4 regions of the Marinomonas posidonica IVIA-Po-181 genome follow, and region 4 is predicted to be linked to each of the others. Evidence: predicted binding sites of a transcription regulator. Region 4 holds the regulator's gene; each other region holds the start of a gene.
The links. The regulator FNR, encoded in region 4, switches genes on or off when oxygen is low (the NO sensors DNR and NnrR bind a similar motif). The targets are predictions, from matches to a motif close to TTGATNTANATCAA.
Positions count from the first base shown of each region.

Region 1 (5,071 bases), 620 kb from region 4:
TCGGCTTATTAGACACGGACAGTGACGGTGTAATGGACACCACTCAGCGTCAATATCGTGACCAAGTGCGTACTCGTCAAGGCATCACATTAGCCGGTAATCTGATTGCCGAACTGGGCGATCACACAGTTCTGTTTGGCAGTGACTACCTCCATGAAGAAAATAGCTTTTTATACTACCGAGCCAGCAAAACAGCGGATGGTGTGTCCAATCTGAGTCTGACCGATCCTGTCTATGGTCAAGACGATGTCAGCGATTACACCATGCACCTTAAAACAGATGAGGCCACAACTTCAGATCGTCTTGGTGTATACGCCCAAGACCAGTGGCAGATAACCGATAAACTGAATTTACTCAGTGGCATCCGTATTGACCGCTTTGAAGAAAGCTACCAAGATCACACATCCAGTGATGGTGAAAAGCAATATAACGATACTGGTTACTCCACTCGCATTGGTGCCAGCTATCATGTCAATGAGACTTGGAAGCCCTACGCCTCCATTTCAACAGGCTTTGTACCACAAGACGCAGAGGATCAACAGGACAGTGTGGGTGGTCCATTCGACCCTGAAGAAAGCCGTCAGTTAGAAGTTGGGGTGCGCAGCTACTGGCTTAATAATAAGTTAAACATCAACTTGGCCGCTTACCGCATCATCCGTGAAAATATTTTACAGGAGGATCCCAACGACAGTGATCTGCTGGTCGCCATAGGAAAAGTCCGTAGTAAAGGCGTCGAATTGGACGTCATGGCAGACATTACACCACGTTGGGTAGCCAACGTCAGTTACGCCTATAACGATACCGTCGTTAAGGACGCAAACGACGGCATTCAATATGCCGATGGTGACCGTTTTGCCAACACACCTTATCATCAGTTAGGCGCCTGGACACGCTACGACTTCCCAGCTATTCAGTCTTCCATCGCCTTGGGCTCGGATTACGTGAGTGGTCAGATCAACCGTCAGGGTCAAAAAGTCAAACCTTATACGGTTTACGATTTGTCTTGGCAAACTCATTGGCAAGACTGGAAGTTCCAAGTCAATGTCAAAAACCTGTTTGACAAAGAATACGCGGTCAGTGGTTTTACCGAAAAAATTGGCTCCTTCGTGGGCGAGCGTCGCCGAGTTTATGTCAGTGCCGCTTATGACTTTTAAGGTGTAATCAAGCGACATAAGAGTGGGACAATAAAAACCAACATAAAGCGGGCTTATAAGCCCGCTTTTTTTGTTAGGTCACACCACATGCCGCAACAGACATTTGATCTAGGTCAAAATACTAACGAATAGTCTCATAAAGGTGGCGTAACGACTTGAGTTCGTCCTTAAGGAAGTTACACTCCGCGCGTTTTCTATTGCAGAGTTCCGTCACTATGTTTACACCAGAATTATTGTCGCCAGCCGGTTCGTTAAAAAATATGCGCTACGCTTTTGCTTACGGTGCCGATGCGGTATACGCGGGCCAACCAAGGTATTCCCTTCGAGTGCGCAATAATGAGTTTGATCTGGAAAAACTTGAAATCGGCATCAATGAAGCCCATGAGTTAGGGAAAAAACTCTATGTGGTGAGCAACATAGCGCCTCATAATGCCAAGCTGAAAACCTATATTGACGATTTAACCCCAGTTGTGAACCTCAAGCCCGACGCACTCATTATGTCGGATCCTGGCCTTATTATGATGGTTCGCGAGGCGTTTCCTGATCAAGCAATCCATCTGTCCGTTCAAGCCAATGCGGTGAACTGGGCCACTGTGAAATTCTGGCAACAACAAGGCATCTCACGTGTCATTTTGTCCCGGGAATTGTCCTTAGATGAAATCGAAGAGATCCGCATGAAAGTACCTGAAATGGAACTGGAAGTCTTCGTCCATGGGGCGTTATGTATGGCTTACTCGGGGCGTTGCTTACTGTCTGGCTATATGAACAAACGCGATCCAAACCAGGGTGCTTGTACCAACGCCTGTCGCTGGCAGTACAATGCTCACTCAGCCACACAAGACGACAGCGGACAAATCATCGCAACAGCCAACTCAGCAGTGCAAATTCAAGAGCCAACAGAGCAACTTTTCCTACTGCAAGAACAGGGTCGTCCAGACGAATACATGCCGGCTTTCGAAGACGAGCATGGCACCTACATCATGAATTCAAAAGATTTACGGGCGATTCAACACGTAGAGCGCCTAGTGAAAATGGGGGTTCATTCACTAAAAATCGAAGGCCGAACCAAGTCTTTCTATTACTGTGCCAGAACCGCACAAATCTACCGCCAAGCCATCGACGATGCAGTGGGCGGAAAAGGCTTTAACCCACAATTGATGGACAATTTAGAGAATCTTGCCAATCGCGGCTACACCGATGGCTTTTTGCAGCGCCATCGCCATGTGGATTTGCAAAACTACGAAACAGGCAATTCTGTCAGCCATCAACAGCAGTTCGTTGGCGAAGTCTTATCTTGCCAAAACAACAAACTGACACTGGAAGTCAAAAATCGCTTCTGTGTGGGCGATTCATTGGAATTAATGACACCGCAAGGCAACCTAACCTTCACCCTCACTCAGCTGTGGGATAAAAAAGACCAAGACATTGACGTCGCCAAAGGCAGCGGCCACATTGTCAGTCTCCCCTGCCCGGAAGGTATAGATGCTTCTATGGGCATACTGTTGCGCAATTTGCCAGACGGTCAAACCACCCGACAGCCTCACAAACAAGCCACAGCATAAAGGTAACAAGATGGCTTTGTTGATCAATGAACGCTGCATTAATTGCGACATGTGTGAACCAGAATGCCCTAATGACGCCATTAGCATGGGGCCAAAGATCTACCAAATTGCCCCTGAAAAATGCACAGAATGTGTGGGGCACTACGACCAGCCTACTTGTGTCGCGGTTTGCCCAATTGATTGCGTCAAGCCAGATCCGGCTAGACAAGAAACCGAAGCGCAGCTCTACGAAAAGTTCGTTGAACTGCACTTTGATGTCTAGAGGGTTATTTCTATCGGCCTAAGAGTCTGATGTAGGCCTAAGTATCAGGGAGCGTTACGTTGCGAAGGCTTAGTTTTAAAGACTTTCGCATGGGTAAAAGGGTCTTCCACGCCACGCTGTTGCTTGGTCGCTTCCGCCCACCAAACCAATTGATAAAAGCTGCGACCAAAATAGTCAAACCAAGCGCTTTCGTCTTCACCTGCTTGCAAGCTGCCGTCTTCGCATAAGACCTCTTGAGCTTTTGGAATATGAACCATAGCCGACACGGACAAACAGCCCAGTTCTGCCAAAAAGTTTCTCATGCCAAGCGCCGCTCGCATCCCTCCCCACTGACCAGCCGAATAAGTCACGATGGCGCTGGGTTTGTAGGAGAAAATCGAACTGCCAAAATGGTTCAACAAGTTTGCTAAGGCTGGACTCATCGAATGATTATATTCTGGGCTGACCATGATGTAGCCATCAGCAGCCGCGATTTTATCGGCCAATTCATCCAGTGCCGATGGCGCTTTGCCTTTTACATAAGCAAAATGTGGTTTGAATACTGGCTCCATTGGGTAATCCAATGCGTCGATGAGTTCTATTTCATGGTCTTCAAAACGACTCGCCAAACAGTCAAGGCAGGCTTTTGCAACACGCACTCCTAAACGAGCGGGTTTGGGTGGCGTACTGTTACGAACAGTGCCAAGAAATACAAGAAATTTCATCGGTTAAAGTCAGCCTCATATCGTCAAAAAAGAGAGCATTCAAACAACTTATTAATCATTATTTCAATGCTTGAGTATCATCACAGGTTTTCGCATAAACACGCAAGCCCGTTCTTTGACTTTATAATAATCAGGCAAGTTATAGTGGGCCTTTTGGCTAAGACATGTCAGGACACTCGTGGGTTTTCAAATAGGTTAAAACCAACGCTTTACTCGTGCAGAATAGGAACGAAATTCATCCGAAAACCTTTCCTCCATATGCCGCTCTTCTGGCTGAATCTGAAAACGTGTCATGTAAAGCCCAAAAGCGAGAACCCAAAACACCGCTAGCATATTCATTAAGTACCAAGCCGCGCCAATCAAGAGCAATACAAAACCAAGATAAATGGGGTTGCGACTCAGACCAAACACACCCCGAGTCACCAGCTGAGAAGATTGTTCTGGACAACGTGGGTCCAGCGTCGTTTTGGCTCGGCGAAATTCAACCGCTGCGAGAATGGGCAATAAGGCACCACAGCAGACAAACACCACTGCGAGCAAGTTCGACCAATGAAAAGGCAGGGTCAAAGCGGGACATAACACAGCAGTTACCCACATACCGATAAGACATATCAAGGCCAAAACAATGGGAGGAATACGCAATTCAAGGTTTGACATGTTAGACACCAATGGGCTTTTTCATCCCTTCTCTAATCCTAGGAAATAACAGGTTTCCATATTCATCATCCTTTAACGAATGAAGAAACATACTGTCATCGCAATTAAAGCCAATATAACACGCACAAAATCACCAGCGTGCACATGACCTTGGTTACTCCCCCTTACACCCCTCATTAAATCTTTTATGACCAAGTTTTCACTTTGGTTATTCGAGGCAAGTTTCGCCGTCCAATATAAGTATATTGGCAGCAAGCTTAACAAAGAATAAAGAGAGCCTAGCGCACGTCTTTCGGGCCTTTCAGAAGACTTCCCTAGGTTTATGTGCGATTAGGTCGGTGTCCAAGTAAATAAGCCGTCCAAGTTAAGATACTAATGAAGAAGCATGCAGTCATCGCAATTAAAGCCAATATGGCTCGCACAAAATCACTACCGTGCACATGACCTTGCTCGTTATCTTTTGCTAACGCACTTAAACAGTGTTTAGGACCATCCAATGGATAGAAGGTAAAATCGATTACTCGCTCCAAGAATGTCCAGTAATAATGGAACCTTTTATTGGTACTCCGGTTGGCAAAGTAGCCCACTCTCGCGGAGATGGTAATATCGGGATCCCCTCCCGCAATGGCATTGCCAAGCTGATCAATGGCTACCATGACATTCCACAACCATTTAGTGATAGCATCCATAACCTTCTCCCGACGTAATCGAGGCAGTTTGCTAGTAAACTAG
Region 1 covers NC_015559.1:2,481,934-2,487,004, forward strand. Annotated here, with positions in the region: gene MAR181_RS11505 (TonB-dependent siderophore receptor) at 1-1,154, shown strand, start outside; gene trhP (prephenate-dependent tRNA uridine(34) hydroxylase TrhP) at 1,370-2,716, shown strand; gene MAR181_RS11515 (YfhL family 4Fe-4S dicluster ferredoxin) at 2,727-2,978, shown strand; gene MAR181_RS11520 (NADPH-dependent FMN reductase) at 3,023-3,682, opposite strand; gene MAR181_RS11525 (methyltransferase family protein) at 3,878-4,339, opposite strand; gene MAR181_RS11530 (hypothetical protein) at 4,660-5,028, opposite strand.
Region 1: trhP (prephenate-dependent tRNA uridine(34) hydroxylase TrhP) is a predicted target of FNR. The motif match lies at 1,258-1,271, and genes of this name have one in related genera.

Region 2 (5,071 bases), 1.5 Mb from region 4:
GTTGGTTAGCTTTTTTAAAGTCTAGCTAGGGAAGGTACGAACAAGTTCACTGGATACGGCAACGGCTTCTCTGTGTTAAGAGTGATTGAAAGGTATTAACCTTCCTGCTCACTCTTGCCTTGATAGACCGTTTCTCTGATAAGACTGACGTTCAGAAGACTTATTCGTACCTTCCCTAGGACTTAATTGCATTTTAAAGAAAGAGGCTATGGCCTCTTTCTTTCGTTTATCGCCAAGGGTAAGAGTATTGTTCATTCGCATTTTTAATTTGCGTTATTTGAGTCTTTTCGTGAGCTTGATGGTAGCAATAACTTGGCTGATGTCATCCGGGTCTCTTTGAATTTGAAAGCCTAGGTGTTTACAGAATTGAATCATGCGTTTGTTTTCCGCCAACACGATGCCTTTCATGATTTTTAACCCCTTGTCATATGCGACTAAAAACAGTTGTCTCATCAGGTAGGAGGCTAAGCCTAGTCCTTGGAATTCATCTCCTAAGACCACAGCGAATTCACAACTCTGATCGTCAAAGTTATCAATATAACGAGCGGTTCCAATCAGTAAGTCCGTGTCTTCTCGGTTAATGACGGCAAGTAGGGCCATTTCTCTGTCGTAATCTATGTGCGACATGGTAGACAGCATGCGAGGCGTAAGTTCTTCAATGTTTGAGATAAAACGGAAGTAGCGGGTTTCATGTGACATATTGCGAACAAAGTCCGCTATGATGCCTGAGTCTCTTGGTAATACTGGACGAACGATCGCCTGTTCGCCATTTTTAAGTGACAATTCGCTGACCCATTGTCTAGGGTAGGGTTGGATGGCAAGGTGTTCATAACGTCTTAAATGTTTGCTGTCTTTCAAACTGGCACTGACATCGGCATACAGACTGCCACTATCATGAATACGAACGTCCGCTAGGTCTAAATGGTCAATCTCAGGCAGCTCACAGACAAGGGTAGACAGGTTGCGTAACAAGCCTTCCAATTCATAAGACGTCTCATTTGGTAAGGCTCTTTGTATTAGGTCTTTTGCCAGCAAAGTATTCAATGGAGGCAAGGCAACGGCTTCGGCTTGTTGGTGTTGTTGCGCGCCTTCTAATGCTAAGCCAATGGCTGGTCCAAATACTGGATCTTGAAATACCCGTATGTGTAAAGGCGCAGCCAGCAGGTGGTGGGCCTGTCTTCGTGTTGTTAGTCGAATATGAAATAGTTCAAAGATGTCTTTGAGATCGTCTAACCCCAAACTTGACGACTGTCGTTTGTGGAGTTTTGTGAGTTGCTTACTGGCTTGATTCACGTCTATTTGAAAACGAAAAGCGTGGCTGTCGGCGGCTTGTTTTGCCAACAGTTGGTTGCGTTGAAATTGGACGAGAAATTGAAAGCCTTCGATCGCAGTTTCGGGGGTTCTAAAGGTCGGAATGCCCGCTTCATTAATACGCGTTCGCATTTTTGTCATGCCTCCACCACCAAGCAAACAGACCATGACCAGCTTTTTCTGTTGACGATGCAGTTGCGTAATCAGCTCATAAAGTGAATCAATGTCGATCAAAGCGGTTGGGCTCAAGGTGAGCAATACCGCCCCACAGGCCTCATTATTGAGAGCATCTGCAGCGAGATTAATAAACAGATCGGTTGCGCTACTGGCCCATACGGTGGTGACGGTGCCAATGCCACCACGCCCCGCCATGGTTTGCTCGAGTTGTTGCTGGAGTGGCCCTTCTGGTGTCAGCAGATCAATGCCTAATTCCATGGCTCGCTGGGCCGCTAATTCTCCAGGACCAGCGCCGTTCCCTATGATGAGTAGAGAGCCTTCTTTAACTCGCCTTGCATTGGTCATCACCGAAGCGGCAGCAATCAGATCGTTTAAACGTCTACCACGGACGGCACCGGTACGACTAAGGGCCGCATCCAAGACACGTTGATCTGCGCCAATAGCATGCTCGGCGACCACAGCAACAGGCTTGCTTCGACCTGTTGCTCTTAAGCTACTGAGAAAGCGTGTCGGACGCCCTATTTTCTGAAGGTACATCAAGATGGCTTGGCTGTCGAAATCCCGAGATAAGTAGTCCAAGACCTGTGATGGCATCACATCAACAGGGGACCCCATGGCGACGACTTGTGAGAAGCCAATGCCTTGCCAGCTAGCCCAGTCCACTAAAGCACTGGCCACTGTACCCGATTGTGACATAAGGGCAAGCTTGCCAGTCAAAGGCTGGGTTAAGCCTAGCCATGCAAACACTCCTTGTTTGGGCCGACATACACCAAAACTGTTGGGTCCGAGTAGACGAACATTATGCTCTCGAAGGGCCTCTGTGAGTTCGTCTGTTGAGGTGTCTGTCCAAGACAGCATTAGTAGAGAATGAATATTGGCTTTACCACAGGCGGCGATAATGTCTTGCATGCTGGTATTAGGATAAAGGCCGACCAATACTGCAAGGTCGACGGGCGCATTTAGTTCATCTAAAGACGCGCAATGAGGGAAATCATAAGACCGGCTCGGTTTTACACCTACTAAATAAACGGGACAGGACTTTGGAGATTTGCCTAATGAGTTTAATAATGCGAACAATAGTGCATTATCTGAGTCGTCTCCGGTTAGTATGGCCATGGATTTAGGAGCAAGAAGGGGTTGCAATGCGTGTTGACTCACGGGGTTGTCTCCTTGCCTAAATGTTCAATATTGGTCGGTGAAACTTGCTTCGAAATAGAAGAGAGCCTGTCTAATTCGAAACAAGTATACGCTGACTCCCACATGTGTGTGGCATTCGCAATCTAGTAATCGTTGCTGTTGTCAGTGGACTTGTTCGTAACTTCCCTAAACAATAGCATACATACTCAAAGTAAGAATTGTAGACTATGGTAGGGTAGACGGTTTTGACGGTAATGTGGCTTGATATACCGCAAGATCATCTTAAACATAATCATTTTATTTTGGATTCACATGACGACGGCCTACGTAACGCATTTTCATTGTGATAAACACAACATGGGCGCAGATCATCCAGAATCACCACAACGTCTGGGTGCCATTCAGAATCGTCTGATTAATGGTCAGTTGATGGACTTCTTACGCCATATAGAAGCGCCAATGGCTACTCGAGAGCAGTTAGTGGCGGCTCATCAGCCAGATTATGTGGACTCGATTTTTGCTCGTGCACCTGAGGAAGGGCATGTAGAACTGGAAGCTGAGACGATTATGATGCCACATACATTAGAGGCGTCTTTGTATGCAGCGGGCGCCGTGGTGAAAGCGGTGGATTTGGTGATGACGCAACAAGTCGATAATGCGTTTTGTGCCGTTCGTCCGCCAGGTCATCATGCTGAGTTTGATAAAGCGATGGGCTTTTGTGTGTTTAATAACATTGCCGTGGGGACGAGGTACGCTACCGCTCAATATGGTTTAGAGCGAGTCGCCATTGTGGACTTTGACGTCCATCATGGTAATGGTACAGAGGACATCTTCAAGCAAGATCAAAAGGTGCTCTATGCTTCGAGCTATCAGCATCCTTTTTACCCTTACAGTGACCCTGGAGCGTCCCATGACAATATTCTGCACATGCCTCTTGAGGCTGGATCAGGGAGCGCAGCTTTCCGGCAAGTCATAATGGATCAATTAATGCCTGCACTGAATGACTTCAAACCACAGTTGATCATGATCTCAGCAGGCTTTGATGCGCATAAAGAAGATCCAATGGGACAATTAAGGTTGGATGAAGCCGATTACACTTGGATCACTGAACAGTTGTGTGATGCGGCAGAACGCCATTGTGATGGTCGTATTGTTTCTGTGTTGGAAGGCGGCTATAACATTGATGCCTTAGGACGTGCTGCCTTTTGTCATATTCGTAGTTTGATGCACTTATAAAATGGTGCTTTCAATAAAGGGTTGTTCGTTTTTAAAGAGTACGATTAATATAATATCGATAATATGCAATCAGATTACTTGTAAGAAAAAGCACTTCCATGAGAACGCCTAGTGGTGAGTGAACAATGGCATTATTAATAATCCAGAAAACCGTTCCAACCATCATGAATTGTCTTAGTTTCTTATCATGTTTGCAAAAAACGGCAGAGGTTTTAATCATTGACCCTAAGCAAGCAAGAATACTTGCGATGCCTGTAAAGGTTAAAAATAACACAGCAATTGGTATGATCAAAAAAGGAATGGCTACTTTTCTTGATGGAAAAAAGATACTTACAAAATATCGAACGCTTCCCATAAACATTAGCCAAGCCGCAGTTGGCTGTTCCAGAAGGTAAAAATGAGTGGCGTTGAATGCAGCGGCTAGGAAAAAACAAAAAACTATGATTTTTCTTTTTTTGAATTGAAAGGATATTAAGTCAAAAAAAATAGTAAAAATTAATAGGCATTGAGATAAAACAAAATTGTCCAAATGATGTCGTCCCTGGAAATATATAAAATATTGATGACCACTTTTTTCAATCATATATTTTCTAAGGCTATATGAAATACAAAAAATTATATGGATTATCAGTGTCGTCATCATGACTAAGAGCGACATAAAGAAGACTCTATGAAATGATGACGCCTAGGGAAGGTGCAATAAGTCTGCTGAACGTCAGTCTTATCAGAGAAATGGTCTATCAGGGCAAGAGTGAGCAGGAAGGTTAATACCTTTCAATTACTCTTAACGCAGGTCGGTTTTCTGAGGCGTTATTGGTGCACCTCAGAAAGGAAAAACGTCATATTCTGCCTGCTTCCAAAAGGGTTCAGAATGAATGAACAATCTGTCCATATCAAAAATAGCCGCTTGCATTACGACCTAGAGTGAAACCATCTTTAACATTACCAGTATACGGGTTGTGATGTTTCCTGACCATTGGCGAAGAAGTAACCTGCTTTTGGCGTAACAAAGACAGTTTGGCCTTTTTCAAAGCAATGCTTATCAAAGGCTTTGTGAGGCAAATCCACTTCCCAGATGTTGTCGCAGTGCCAATCAATTGGGTCAAGCTCCAATCTTACTTCAGCGCCAATAAGGTTTATGGCGATGACTTTCAGTGGTAATGAAGCGTATTCGGTGGCGACTGAAGAAACATGGAATTCATGCGAGCGT
Region 2 covers NC_015559.1:366,103-371,173, forward strand. Annotated here, with positions in the region: gene MAR181_RS18005 (methyl-accepting chemotaxis protein) at 1-25, shown strand, start outside; gene MAR181_RS01615 (bifunctional acetate--CoA ligase family protein/GNAT family N-acetyltransferase) at 274-2,646, opposite strand; gene MAR181_RS01620 (histone deacetylase family protein) at 2,938-3,861, shown strand; gene MAR181_RS01625 (YgjV family protein) at 3,893-4,444, opposite strand; gene MAR181_RS01630 (sulfate/molybdate ABC transporter ATP-binding protein) at 4,804-5,071, opposite strand, start outside.
Region 2: MAR181_RS01620 (histone deacetylase family protein) is a predicted target of FNR. The motif match lies at 2,887-2,900, and genes of this name have one in related genera.

Region 3 (5,071 bases), 110 kb from region 4:
CCGCCGTTCTGCGCAACTAAGGCCGGATTCGCAGGCACACCAATATTTCGGTATTCGTAATTTGTAAAGGTTTCTTGCTGATTTAAGGGTGAGCTATTCAATTGGTGACAAGCATTACAGTTGGTAAACTGTTGTGAGAAAAATAAGGTCTTTCCCAATTCTTCCTGCGGCGTCAATGTCACTTCTCCACGTAACGCTCTATCATATTTTGAATCGAATGGCATAAAGAGTTCGGTTTTCTCAAAGCTAGCGATGGCATCAGCAATGGCATCATAGCCCGCTTTAGGATCATCCAAGACCCCTTCACCATATAAGGCATTGAAGGACTGTAGATATTGAGGGCTTTCTTTCACCCTCTGAACAACAGCATCACCATTTGGCAAAGCCATTTCAGCCGGATTTACGAATGGGCCTTGAGCTTGTTCCACCAATCCTGAAGCTCGGCCATCCAAGAACTGTCCACCACGGTATTCGCCGTTAGACATTTGATGAAAAGCCGGGGAAAAGGCAGCATAACCCGCCGTTGGAGCATTACGGCCACCCATTGAATGACCATCACTGCCCAAGGATACCGCACCCTCTAAAGCCTCAATGCGCTTATCAACAAACGCCGTGGCGATTGCATGACATGTTGCACAAGATTGATTTCGCTCTTTTGATAAATTGGTATCAAAAAATAACTGTGATCCCAACAAGGCTTTTGGATCTGACACAGGGATAGGCAACTCTTTAGACGCCTTATGCTGAGGCGTTTTAACCTGCTTAACCACTTTAGTTTGACTGACAACTTGGCTTGGCTCACTGCAAGCAGCCAATAAAATAGCGGCAGTTATGCCCAAAGAAATTCGAAAAATCATTGACTACTCAGCATTTTGTTTTCACTTTGAAAGGCATGATACACCCAAGACAAAACTCAGTAAAATAATGACAATCATTATTACTTAATTTCGCCCTATCGAAGCACTTACCACGATGTATATCAAACAAAGTGATAAATGCCTCCTAGGCCAACCTAAAATGAATACGTATTATTGTTCAGGAAGGGTCACATTTAATTCTAAAACAGAACATTCATCCGTATTGTCTAACTGAATCTGCACATCTTCACTGCCAATTTGCACATACTTTCGAATGACATCGATAATTTCTTGCTGCATTTGCGGCAAATAATCAGGCTGCTGTCGTTTAGTGCGTTCATGCGCGACGATTATTTGCAGTCTGTCTTTTGCTACAGAAGCTGAGCTTGGCTCAGCTTTGCTTTTAAAATAATCAAAAATACCCACACTAACCTCCTAACAGGCGCTTAATAAAGCCTTTCTTTTGAACGTCCAAAAAGCGTAATGGTTTTTCTTCTCCCATTAAGCGATCAACAGCATCGGTATACGCCATGCCTGCCTCAGCGTCAGTCTCTAAAATTACCGGTGTACCTTGGTTCGATGCCTTCAAAACGGCTTCGGACTCTGGAACAACGCCTAATAATGGAATGGCCAGAATATCTTCCACGTCCGACACACTCAGCATCTCACCCTGCGCAACACGTTCTGGATGATAACGAGTTAAAAGAAGATGCTCTTCGATTGGCTCTTTACCCTCTTCCGCACGTTTCGACTTACTTTGCAAGATCCCCAAAATACGATCCGAATCTCGCACCGAAGACACTTCTGGATTCGTTACGACGATCGCAACGTCAGCAAAATACAAAGCCATCTGAGCCCCTTTCTCAATACCTGCAGGGGAATCACAAATAATGTAATCAAACTCTTTAGAAAGCTCTTCTAGAACGCCTTGAACCCCTTCGATTGTCAACGCGTCTTTATCTCTGGTTTGTGACGCAGGCAGAATAAATAAGCCTTTGGTACGCTTATCTTTAATCAATGCCTGTGACAGCGTCGCTTCTTTATTGATGACATTCACAAAGTCATACACCACTCGGCGTTCACAGCCCATAATCAAATCAAGATTGCGTAAACCCACATCAAAATCTATGATGACAGTTTTATGCCCTTTCATTGCAATGCCAGTACCAATTGCTGCACTCGACGTTGTTTTTCCAACACCACCCTTACCTGAGGTAACGACAATAATCTTTGCCAATGCTTTATCCTCCAATGACTCGAAATAAGCCATTTTAATTAATCTATAAAACTACAACGGAACCACTTCTAATTGTTCGTCCGTTAAATACACTTGAGCACTGTCTTTCCAAACGATCTTCTGCAATGCATCACTCAGCATAAAATTACCCGCAACAGAAACCAGCTCGGCTTCCATACTTTTACAAAAAATTCGCGCTGCTGAATCTCCTTTGACGCCAGCTAAAGCACGGCCACGCAAAGCACCATAAACATGGATATTGCCATCAGCCAACACTTCAGCACCGGCACTGACTTGCGTTAGCACAATCAAATCCCCTTCCGCGTACACTTGCTGACCTGAACGAATGGGTTTAGTAATCACTTTTGTCGCTTGTGGAACCAACTTTTCTTCAACGATCGTTTTTACTACGACATCTGGACTGACATCGGTTGAGGTTATTGGTGCCATATTAATCGCACGAGCTTTACTGGCAGGCAATAAAGCGATCGATACTTGAGCATGCCATACCGGCAGAGCATCAGGATCACAGCGCCAACCTATGACACTTAATCCAAGTGGCGAAATGGCTTGTATCAATGCTTCAAATTCATCAATGCGAATACCGCGCTTCATCTTTGACAGATCAATTATGATCGGTGCCTGATTAAAGAAGTTTGGTACTTGCGCAATTTTTTTCTCTAATTGAATGACGATTCCCTCTAATGAAAACGAGTGAATCTCCAATAAAATAGTAGTAACCACACTTCCTTTTAATTGGAAGCCAGAATCAGTCATCTACAGTATCCTTATTTAACAGTCTAAACATGGCCACATACGCAAAAAATACAGCATGACCTTGATAGCGCAGCATTCTACCAAGGCCACAGACGAAAGAAACGCAAATTACAATAAAGAAACACGATCACTTGCTCCCTTATAGTGCCTCATGTGGCTTGTGTGCTCAATAATGAGCGATCTTTTAACGTTATGATTCTATTGATATTTTACAAGTTACTTACATACTTGTTCCCATTAATCTGGGGAAAACTTTTGCACCATAGATAATCAATCTGTGACGGCAAATTCTGACGCTAATCGACTCACCCCCAAACCACTTTGTTTCGTTAACTTAATTTGCACAGGAATTCGTTCTTTCAACGCACTAATGTGACTGATTATGCCAATGGTTTTTCCTGATGAATGCAAATTGTCCAAGGCGTCCAAGGCCGATTCCAAGGTTTCGCTGTCCAAGGTGCCAAAGCCTTCATCAAGAAACAATGAATCAATACTGGTTTTATGAGACACCAAATCCGACAGCGCCAAAGCCAAAGCCAGACTCACCAAGAAAGACTCCCCACCCGACAAGGTCTTAGTATCGCGAGAAACATCCGCTTGCCAAGTATCCACCACCGCCAAGGACAAGGCCTCTGCTTGTCTTTTCAACTGATAACGACGATGCAAAATAACCAAATGCTGATTGGCTAAATACACCAGATGATCCAGTGTTAGACTTTGCGCAAAGCGACGGAACTTAGCACCATCAGCCGAACCAATTAAATGATTCAATCGATCAAGATGTACCAACTCTTCACGTAAAGCATTGAGTTCCTCTGCGGACGCTTGCGCTTGCTCACGTCGTTGCACTTCTTCACGTATTTTCTGAGAAACCTCTCCCAAGCTGCGATTCAACTGTTGTTGCTGACTTTCAATACGCTCCACCGAAGCCACTAGCTCATCAAGCGCGATACTATCAAGCGGATCATTTTTAGGCTTGGATTGAGCATGCTCAAGACACGCTTGTTCCGATTGTTTTAGCAAGGCGGTTTGGCGGGTTATGGCGTCCTTTAAATCGCTAGAAAGCTGTTGCAGCAAGGTAAATTCAGCCTCGGACAGGCAAGCAGATTGCCAATCTAAGTCACTTCCAAAGCCTTTCTCTTGCAACGCGTTTTGCCAAACCGAATCCACAAGTTCAAGGTCTTTTTTCAGGGAAACAAGGGACTTCTCAATTGCTTTCAAACTTGCCGACAATGTCGCCAATTTGGTTTGAACCAGCTCACGCTCTTTTACCGCCGCGTCATACTCTTCGCGTTTTTGCATCAAGGCTTGCTGAACATCAGCACGGAATGCCGCCAACGTTTTGCCTTTCAGCCTTTTATCTAACTCTGTATCCAATTCGCTCAAGGTGTTGGCCTGTTCGCTCACTAGTGACACCACCTCATTCACCTGAAGCTGACTCTCTTTGACTCGCTCTTCTAACGACACTAACTCATAAGCAAGCTGTTCTTCTTGCTGAACCTGCGTATCATAATTCGCCTTGGCTTCTCGCCACGTCTGCAAAGACGTTTGCAAGGCCAGAAGACTTTCACTCAATGGCGAAGACAGATAACGCTCCGGCACCTCAGCCTCTACAAGGGAAGTCATCAACTCACTGTGAATACGCTCTTTCTCTGAAGCCGTTTTTTGATGATCCGCCTGTTTTGACTCTAAGGTATGACGGAGTAAGCGACCTTGGGATTCCGACTCCTGAAGTTGCAAGGTCATGTGTTGCAGTTGAGTTTGACTCATGGTCAATTGCTCTTCTAATGCCACACGCTGCTGATGCTTTTCGAGCAAGATGACATTCAGATCATTCACATGGCTCCAAGCTTGCTGAACCCTATCGACACAGCTTGAAATATGATTACCATCCAACACTTCGACCGGATCACTGACCATCAAGCCATTTAACAATGCCAGCAGCTCCGCCTCCGTTGCTGATAACTCACTCACTAGCGTAAGGCGTTGATCCTGTCGCATTTCCAGCTCACGGGTTAACACCTGCTGATTCGCCTTCAACCCTTGCCCAACTTGTACCAATTCATCTAAATCAGACTTCAATTGCTCCAATCTTTGTTGGTTTTCCTGGTTCACTTCTTGATACCAAGCCTGACCCAACTCATGCTCATGGGAACCACACAAGGGACAAGGCTGATGATCTTCCAGTGCAACACGTAAT
Region 3 covers NC_015559.1:1,758,759-1,763,829, reverse strand. Annotated here, with positions in the region: gene MAR181_RS08285 (cytochrome-c peroxidase) at 1-857, opposite strand, end outside; gene minE (cell division topological specificity factor MinE) at 1,029-1,283, opposite strand; gene minD (septum site-determining protein MinD) at 1,285-2,094, opposite strand; gene minC (septum site-determining protein MinC) at 2,146-2,871, opposite strand; gene MAR181_RS08265 (AAA family ATPase) at 3,142-5,071, opposite strand, start outside.
Region 3: MAR181_RS08285 (cytochrome-c peroxidase) is a predicted target of FNR. The motif match lies at 970-983, and genes of this name have one in related genera.

Region 4 (5,071 bases):
ATAGAATCAAATGTTCGGGCCGATGAATTAGTGACTTTAATGCGCAAAGAGCATGTACGAATGAAGTTGGTTGTCGATTCAAACAATCATTTTATTGGTGTGATCAGTTTGGAAGACTTGTCTGAAGACGTGTTTATTCGCCAAGTGGCGGATGGTTATCAAAGATCTGAATTACTTGTAGCCGATTTAATGCGCCCAAAAGAAGTGCTTTTGGCTTTGTCCTACAAGTCTTTAAAGAATTCAGATATTGAGTCTCTTTTGTTTAGTCAGCGTAATAATCACTACCAACACTTGCTAGTCATTGACGAAGCAACTAAGGCGATTCGTGGATTGGTTTCATCTAATGATGTGGCTAGAGAATTAAGATTGGACATAGACGTGTCCTTCTCAAGTTTTCAACAGGTCTATAAAATCGCACTAGAAGAGGATAAAAAAGTGGCTCAAAAACTTAGAGTGGCTTAGTTTTTGAGGTTGCTTGCTCTTATATAAGGTGAGGCCTAATCATGATTAGGCCTCTTTCTTTTGAATCCAATAGTAATAGGTATCTTCTTCCTGAATCTGCTTCACTAAAGCGTGACCAAGAAATTGACAAAATTTTGGGATATCTCGAGTCGTTGACGGATCTGTTGCGGTGACTTTTAGTACCTCTTTTGCAGAGATCTCTCTCATTTTGGCGTGCAACATCATTACGGGTTCAGGGCACAATAATCCAGTCGCATCAAGCTCGGCTTGGTGTTCCATGTATATCCTCTATATAGAATTTGAACAATGAAATTAGGATGGCGACAGGATTAGCTTTTTCTGTAGCCATTCAGATGTAACCTGAGCAATCTCCTCGATCACTTCAGCTTGGTCCTTATTGTATTTCTTTAAAACTTTGAAGTCATGATCAGCGCCATTAACCCAATGAATTTCTACATTTTGGGGCAACTTTTGTTGGCTAACCCAATCCAAATTCCCCAATGGGTCTCGAGTTCCCTGAATAATCAAACATGGCTTTTCTAGGTTCTCTAAAAAAGACAAACGGTGCTTTTCTGGCTTTCTAGGTGGATAAAATGGAAAACCATAACACACAATCGCTTTAACCTGATCAAGTTTTGATAACTGGGTCGCAACACGCCCTCCCATTGATTTACCAGCTACCACACACGCCGTTTCATTCAATAGACAGTGTTCATATTCTACTACCAATCTCTTAAATTGAGTCGGCGGTCTTCGTTTGCCAGTGGCCTCTTGTTGTGTCATATAATCAAAGGTAACCGGGGTTACTTTTGTCGATGATGCATTCTGTAGAGACTGTTTAAGCTGAATCAAAAAGTCACTTAGATGCCCTGCTCCAGCACCGTGAGCCACATAAAAAGGTAGTGTCATAAGGTTTTAAATCTGTGGAAAATAAAGCTTATTATAAAGTTTTGTGTTGAGTTGGTCTAAGTTTATTGATCTGTGTCAGGCATCCACATCAAACGAAAGAGTAAACTTTCTATTAGAAATTTTAATAGGAACACATCATGATTTGGGATGACGCTTTAATTGCAAAGTATGACTTGTCCGGCCCTCGTTATACTTCTTACCCTACGGCACCACAATTTGATTCAAGCATCAATAAGATTGCCTTGATTGATCGAATGATGGCGCCATCCGATTTACCACTAAGCTTATATTTTCACATCCCTTTTTGTGCCAATCTTTGTTATTACTGTGCCTGCAATAAAATTGTGACAAAGCAATACCACAAGGCCACAGACTATGTTGAACTTCTTGGTGAGGAAATGCGCCTAAGAAGCCTAATGATGGACAATCAACGTCAGGTAACGCAATTACACTTTGGCGGTGGCACACCGACTTTTCTAAGCCAAGAGAACATTAAAACCTTGTTCGATTACATTCGTCAGCACTTTAATCTGATCAATGATGGCTCCCAAGATTACAGTATTGAAATTGATCCTAGGGAAATTGATCGTGAAAAATTAGCGCTGTTAGTGACGATGGGCATTAATCGGATTAGTTTGGGAATTCAGGACTTTGATGCAAAAGTTCAGCAGTCTATTCATCGTATCCAATCGATCGATCTGGTGACTAATTTGGTGAAGGAGGCTCGTGAACTCGGTATCCAATCCATTAACTTTGATTTAATTTATGGTTTACCATTTCAGTCTGAGACAGCATTTCGTAAAACCCTTGATGAAGTGATTAAACTATCGCCTGAGCGGATCTCTTTATTCAATTATGCTCACTTACCCGAACGTTTTCGGTCGCAAAAGCGCATTCCAGAAGAAAGTTTGCCTATCGCCAGTGAAAAGTTATCTATACTAAAAATGAGCATTCAATATTTGGTTGACGCAGGTTATGAATACATTGGTATGGACCATTTTGCCAAACCTGAGGATTCCCTTGCGCTGGCCCAAAAAACGGGTCATCTTCATCGTAACTTCCAAGGCTATACGACACATGCAGATACGGATCTGGTGGCATTTGGTGTCTCTGGTATCAGTAACCTGCATGGTGTTTATATGCAGAACCATGTAGATTTAACTGATTATAAAGGCAGTATAGAAAAGGGTCAGTTAGCCATTGCGAGAGGCTATATCAGCCATACAGATGACAAAATACGTCATGATGTCATTATGTCCTTAATATCCCAGTTTTCATTACACTTTGACAAGATTGAAAATCAATATAACATTAGATTTTCCGAATATTTCGAAAATGAACTTGAGAAGCTCCAACCTATGCTTAATGATGGCATGTTAGAGTTTATCGGTTCTCAAAAAAAGACAGGGATTCAAGTCACAGGGCGCGGCAGGTTGTTAATACGTGGCATTTGTATGGTTTTTGACAAATACCTTAATGGGACAATCAAATATTCTAAAGTTATCTAGATCAGGATTAGGGAGAATATACATGGCTATCACACACACGCAGCCAAGGTTCAGCAGTAAACTAACGTCTCAATGCCAAAATTGCAGTTTGAGTGCATTGTGTTTGCCCATCGCTTTAGCGGATGAAGACATCAACCGATTAGATCAAATTATTGAGCGAAAGAAACCTCTTAAAAAAGGCGAGTTCTTATTTAGGCAGGGTGATAGTTTTGATTCTTTATACGCCGTTCGCTCAGGCACGCTCAAAACCTATAACATCACCTCATTAGGTGAAGAGCAAATTACTGGATTTTATTGTCCGAGTGAATTGCTTGGTTTGAGTGGGATTGACTCAAGCACCTACCCTGTTTCTGCAAAAGCACTAGAAACAACGACGGTATGTGAAATACCATTTAGTCATTTGGAAGAACTATCTACACAAATCCCCTCACTTAAACATCAAATTTTCAAGATCATGAGTCGTAAGATCTCTGATGATCAGCAAATGATGGTTTTGCTAGGGAAAAAAAATGCAGATGAAAAAGTGGCCTCATTCCTACTTAACTTATCAAATCGCTTTAAACGTCGTGGTTACTCTGCTTCGTCTTTTCGATTGTCCATGTCTCGAGGTGAGATTGGTAATTACCTTGGTCTTGCGGTCGAAACTGTTAGTCGTGTCATCACACGTTTTCAAAAAAATGAATTGATTCATGTGGATGGTAAAGAGATTGAGATTGTTAATTTTGAAGAAATGCAAAAACTCGTTGGCGTGGCCAATGATTGTGATAAAATTGCACACTTTTGATTAATACAGAGGCAATTTTAGAGATGCTCTACGATGATTTTTATGTCAAATCACTCATTCAAACGGTAGAAGACTGGCCAAAGGAAGGTATTAGTTTTCGGGATATCACCCCGATTTTTAGTGACCCAAAAGGAATGAGGATGGTTGTGGATGCATACATTCATCGCTATATTGACTCTGATATCACTCACATTGCTTGCATTGATGCGCGTGGTTTTTTGATTGCGGCCGTTCTAGCGTATGAACTGCAAAAGCCGCTTATTCTAGTGCGTAAGAAAGGAAAATTACCAGGTAAGACAATTTCTCAGAAATACGCATTGGAATACGGCGAAGCGGAACTTGAAATTCAACAAGGCTCTGTGAAAGAAGGCGATCATGTTTTGCTTTTTGATGATCTCATTGCTACTGGTGGTACCTTATTTGCGGCGATAAAGCTCCTTACTCAGCAAGGTGCTGATATTAAAGAAGTCGCTGCCATTATTGATTTACCTGACTTAGGTGGTAGCCAAAAGTTGAGAGACAGTAATGTGCCTGTTTACAGTCTTTGTGCTTTTGACGGCGAATAATAAGTGATTCCATAAATAAAAAAGGTGACCTTATGGTCACCTTTTTTATTACAAGCGTTTAGTCTCTTTTGACATTAAGCTTTGTTAGAAATCAACCGTTGCACCAATAGATACGCCTTTGTTTGTTTCTTTACGAGATCCATTTTCATAGACAATGACAGTATTGCCATACTTCAAATAAGCGCGGGCGTTTCTCATGGTCATATATTCTAAGCGGAAATCATAAGTGTACATATGATTCAAGTTGGTAAAGGAAAGGACTTCTGGTGAATAATAAACAGAACCATAGAGGCTGATTCGATTCGCCTGTTGCAATGTATAGCGGTACCAGCCACCTAGGGTTAAGGCAAGAGAGAGTTCATCATCGTCATTTTCAAGCTCTGCATCTATTGCGTATAAACGCACTCCAATACCTATTTCTAGTGGTCCACCGCCACCTTCTGAATCTTGAACACTTAAGCCAAGATAACCAGTTGAAGTGGATTCATCTTTATCGTGAGATAGACCAGCGCCAATTCCAAAAGAGCCCATATCTAGGTTTACATTACCTTGAACCGTTTCGTTTGTTAAGTTGACTCCAGCCGTAGATGCTCCTGCAATAGTAGAACCCAAAAGGCCAAACGCTAAAAAAACGGTTTTAATATTCAAATTCATTTCTCAAATCCTATAGTGAAATAATGTTCAATCGATCAAAAGCTGATGGGGATTGCTTCAGCTCTTTAAAGTCAAAAAGTTCTGTGTCTGCTAAATGAGAAGGTACAACATTTTGCATCGCAGTGAACATAGTGTCCGTTCTGCCTGGATAGTCTTTTTCCCATTTTTGTAGCATGTCTTTAACTACT
Region 4 covers NC_015559.1:1,866,680-1,871,750, forward strand. Annotated here, with positions in the region: gene MAR181_RS08785 (CBS domain-containing protein) at 1-462, shown strand, start outside; gene tusA (sulfurtransferase TusA) at 508-741, opposite strand; gene MAR181_RS08795 (alpha/beta family hydrolase) at 775-1,371, opposite strand; gene hemN (oxygen-independent coproporphyrinogen III oxidase) at 1,509-2,879, shown strand; gene fnr (fumarate/nitrate reduction transcriptional regulator Fnr) at 2,902-3,663, shown strand; gene MAR181_RS08810 (adenine phosphoribosyltransferase) at 3,687-4,229, shown strand; gene MAR181_RS08815 (YfaZ family outer membrane protein) at 4,314-4,883, opposite strand; gene ttcA (tRNA 2-thiocytidine(32) synthetase TtcA) at 4,894-5,071, opposite strand, start outside.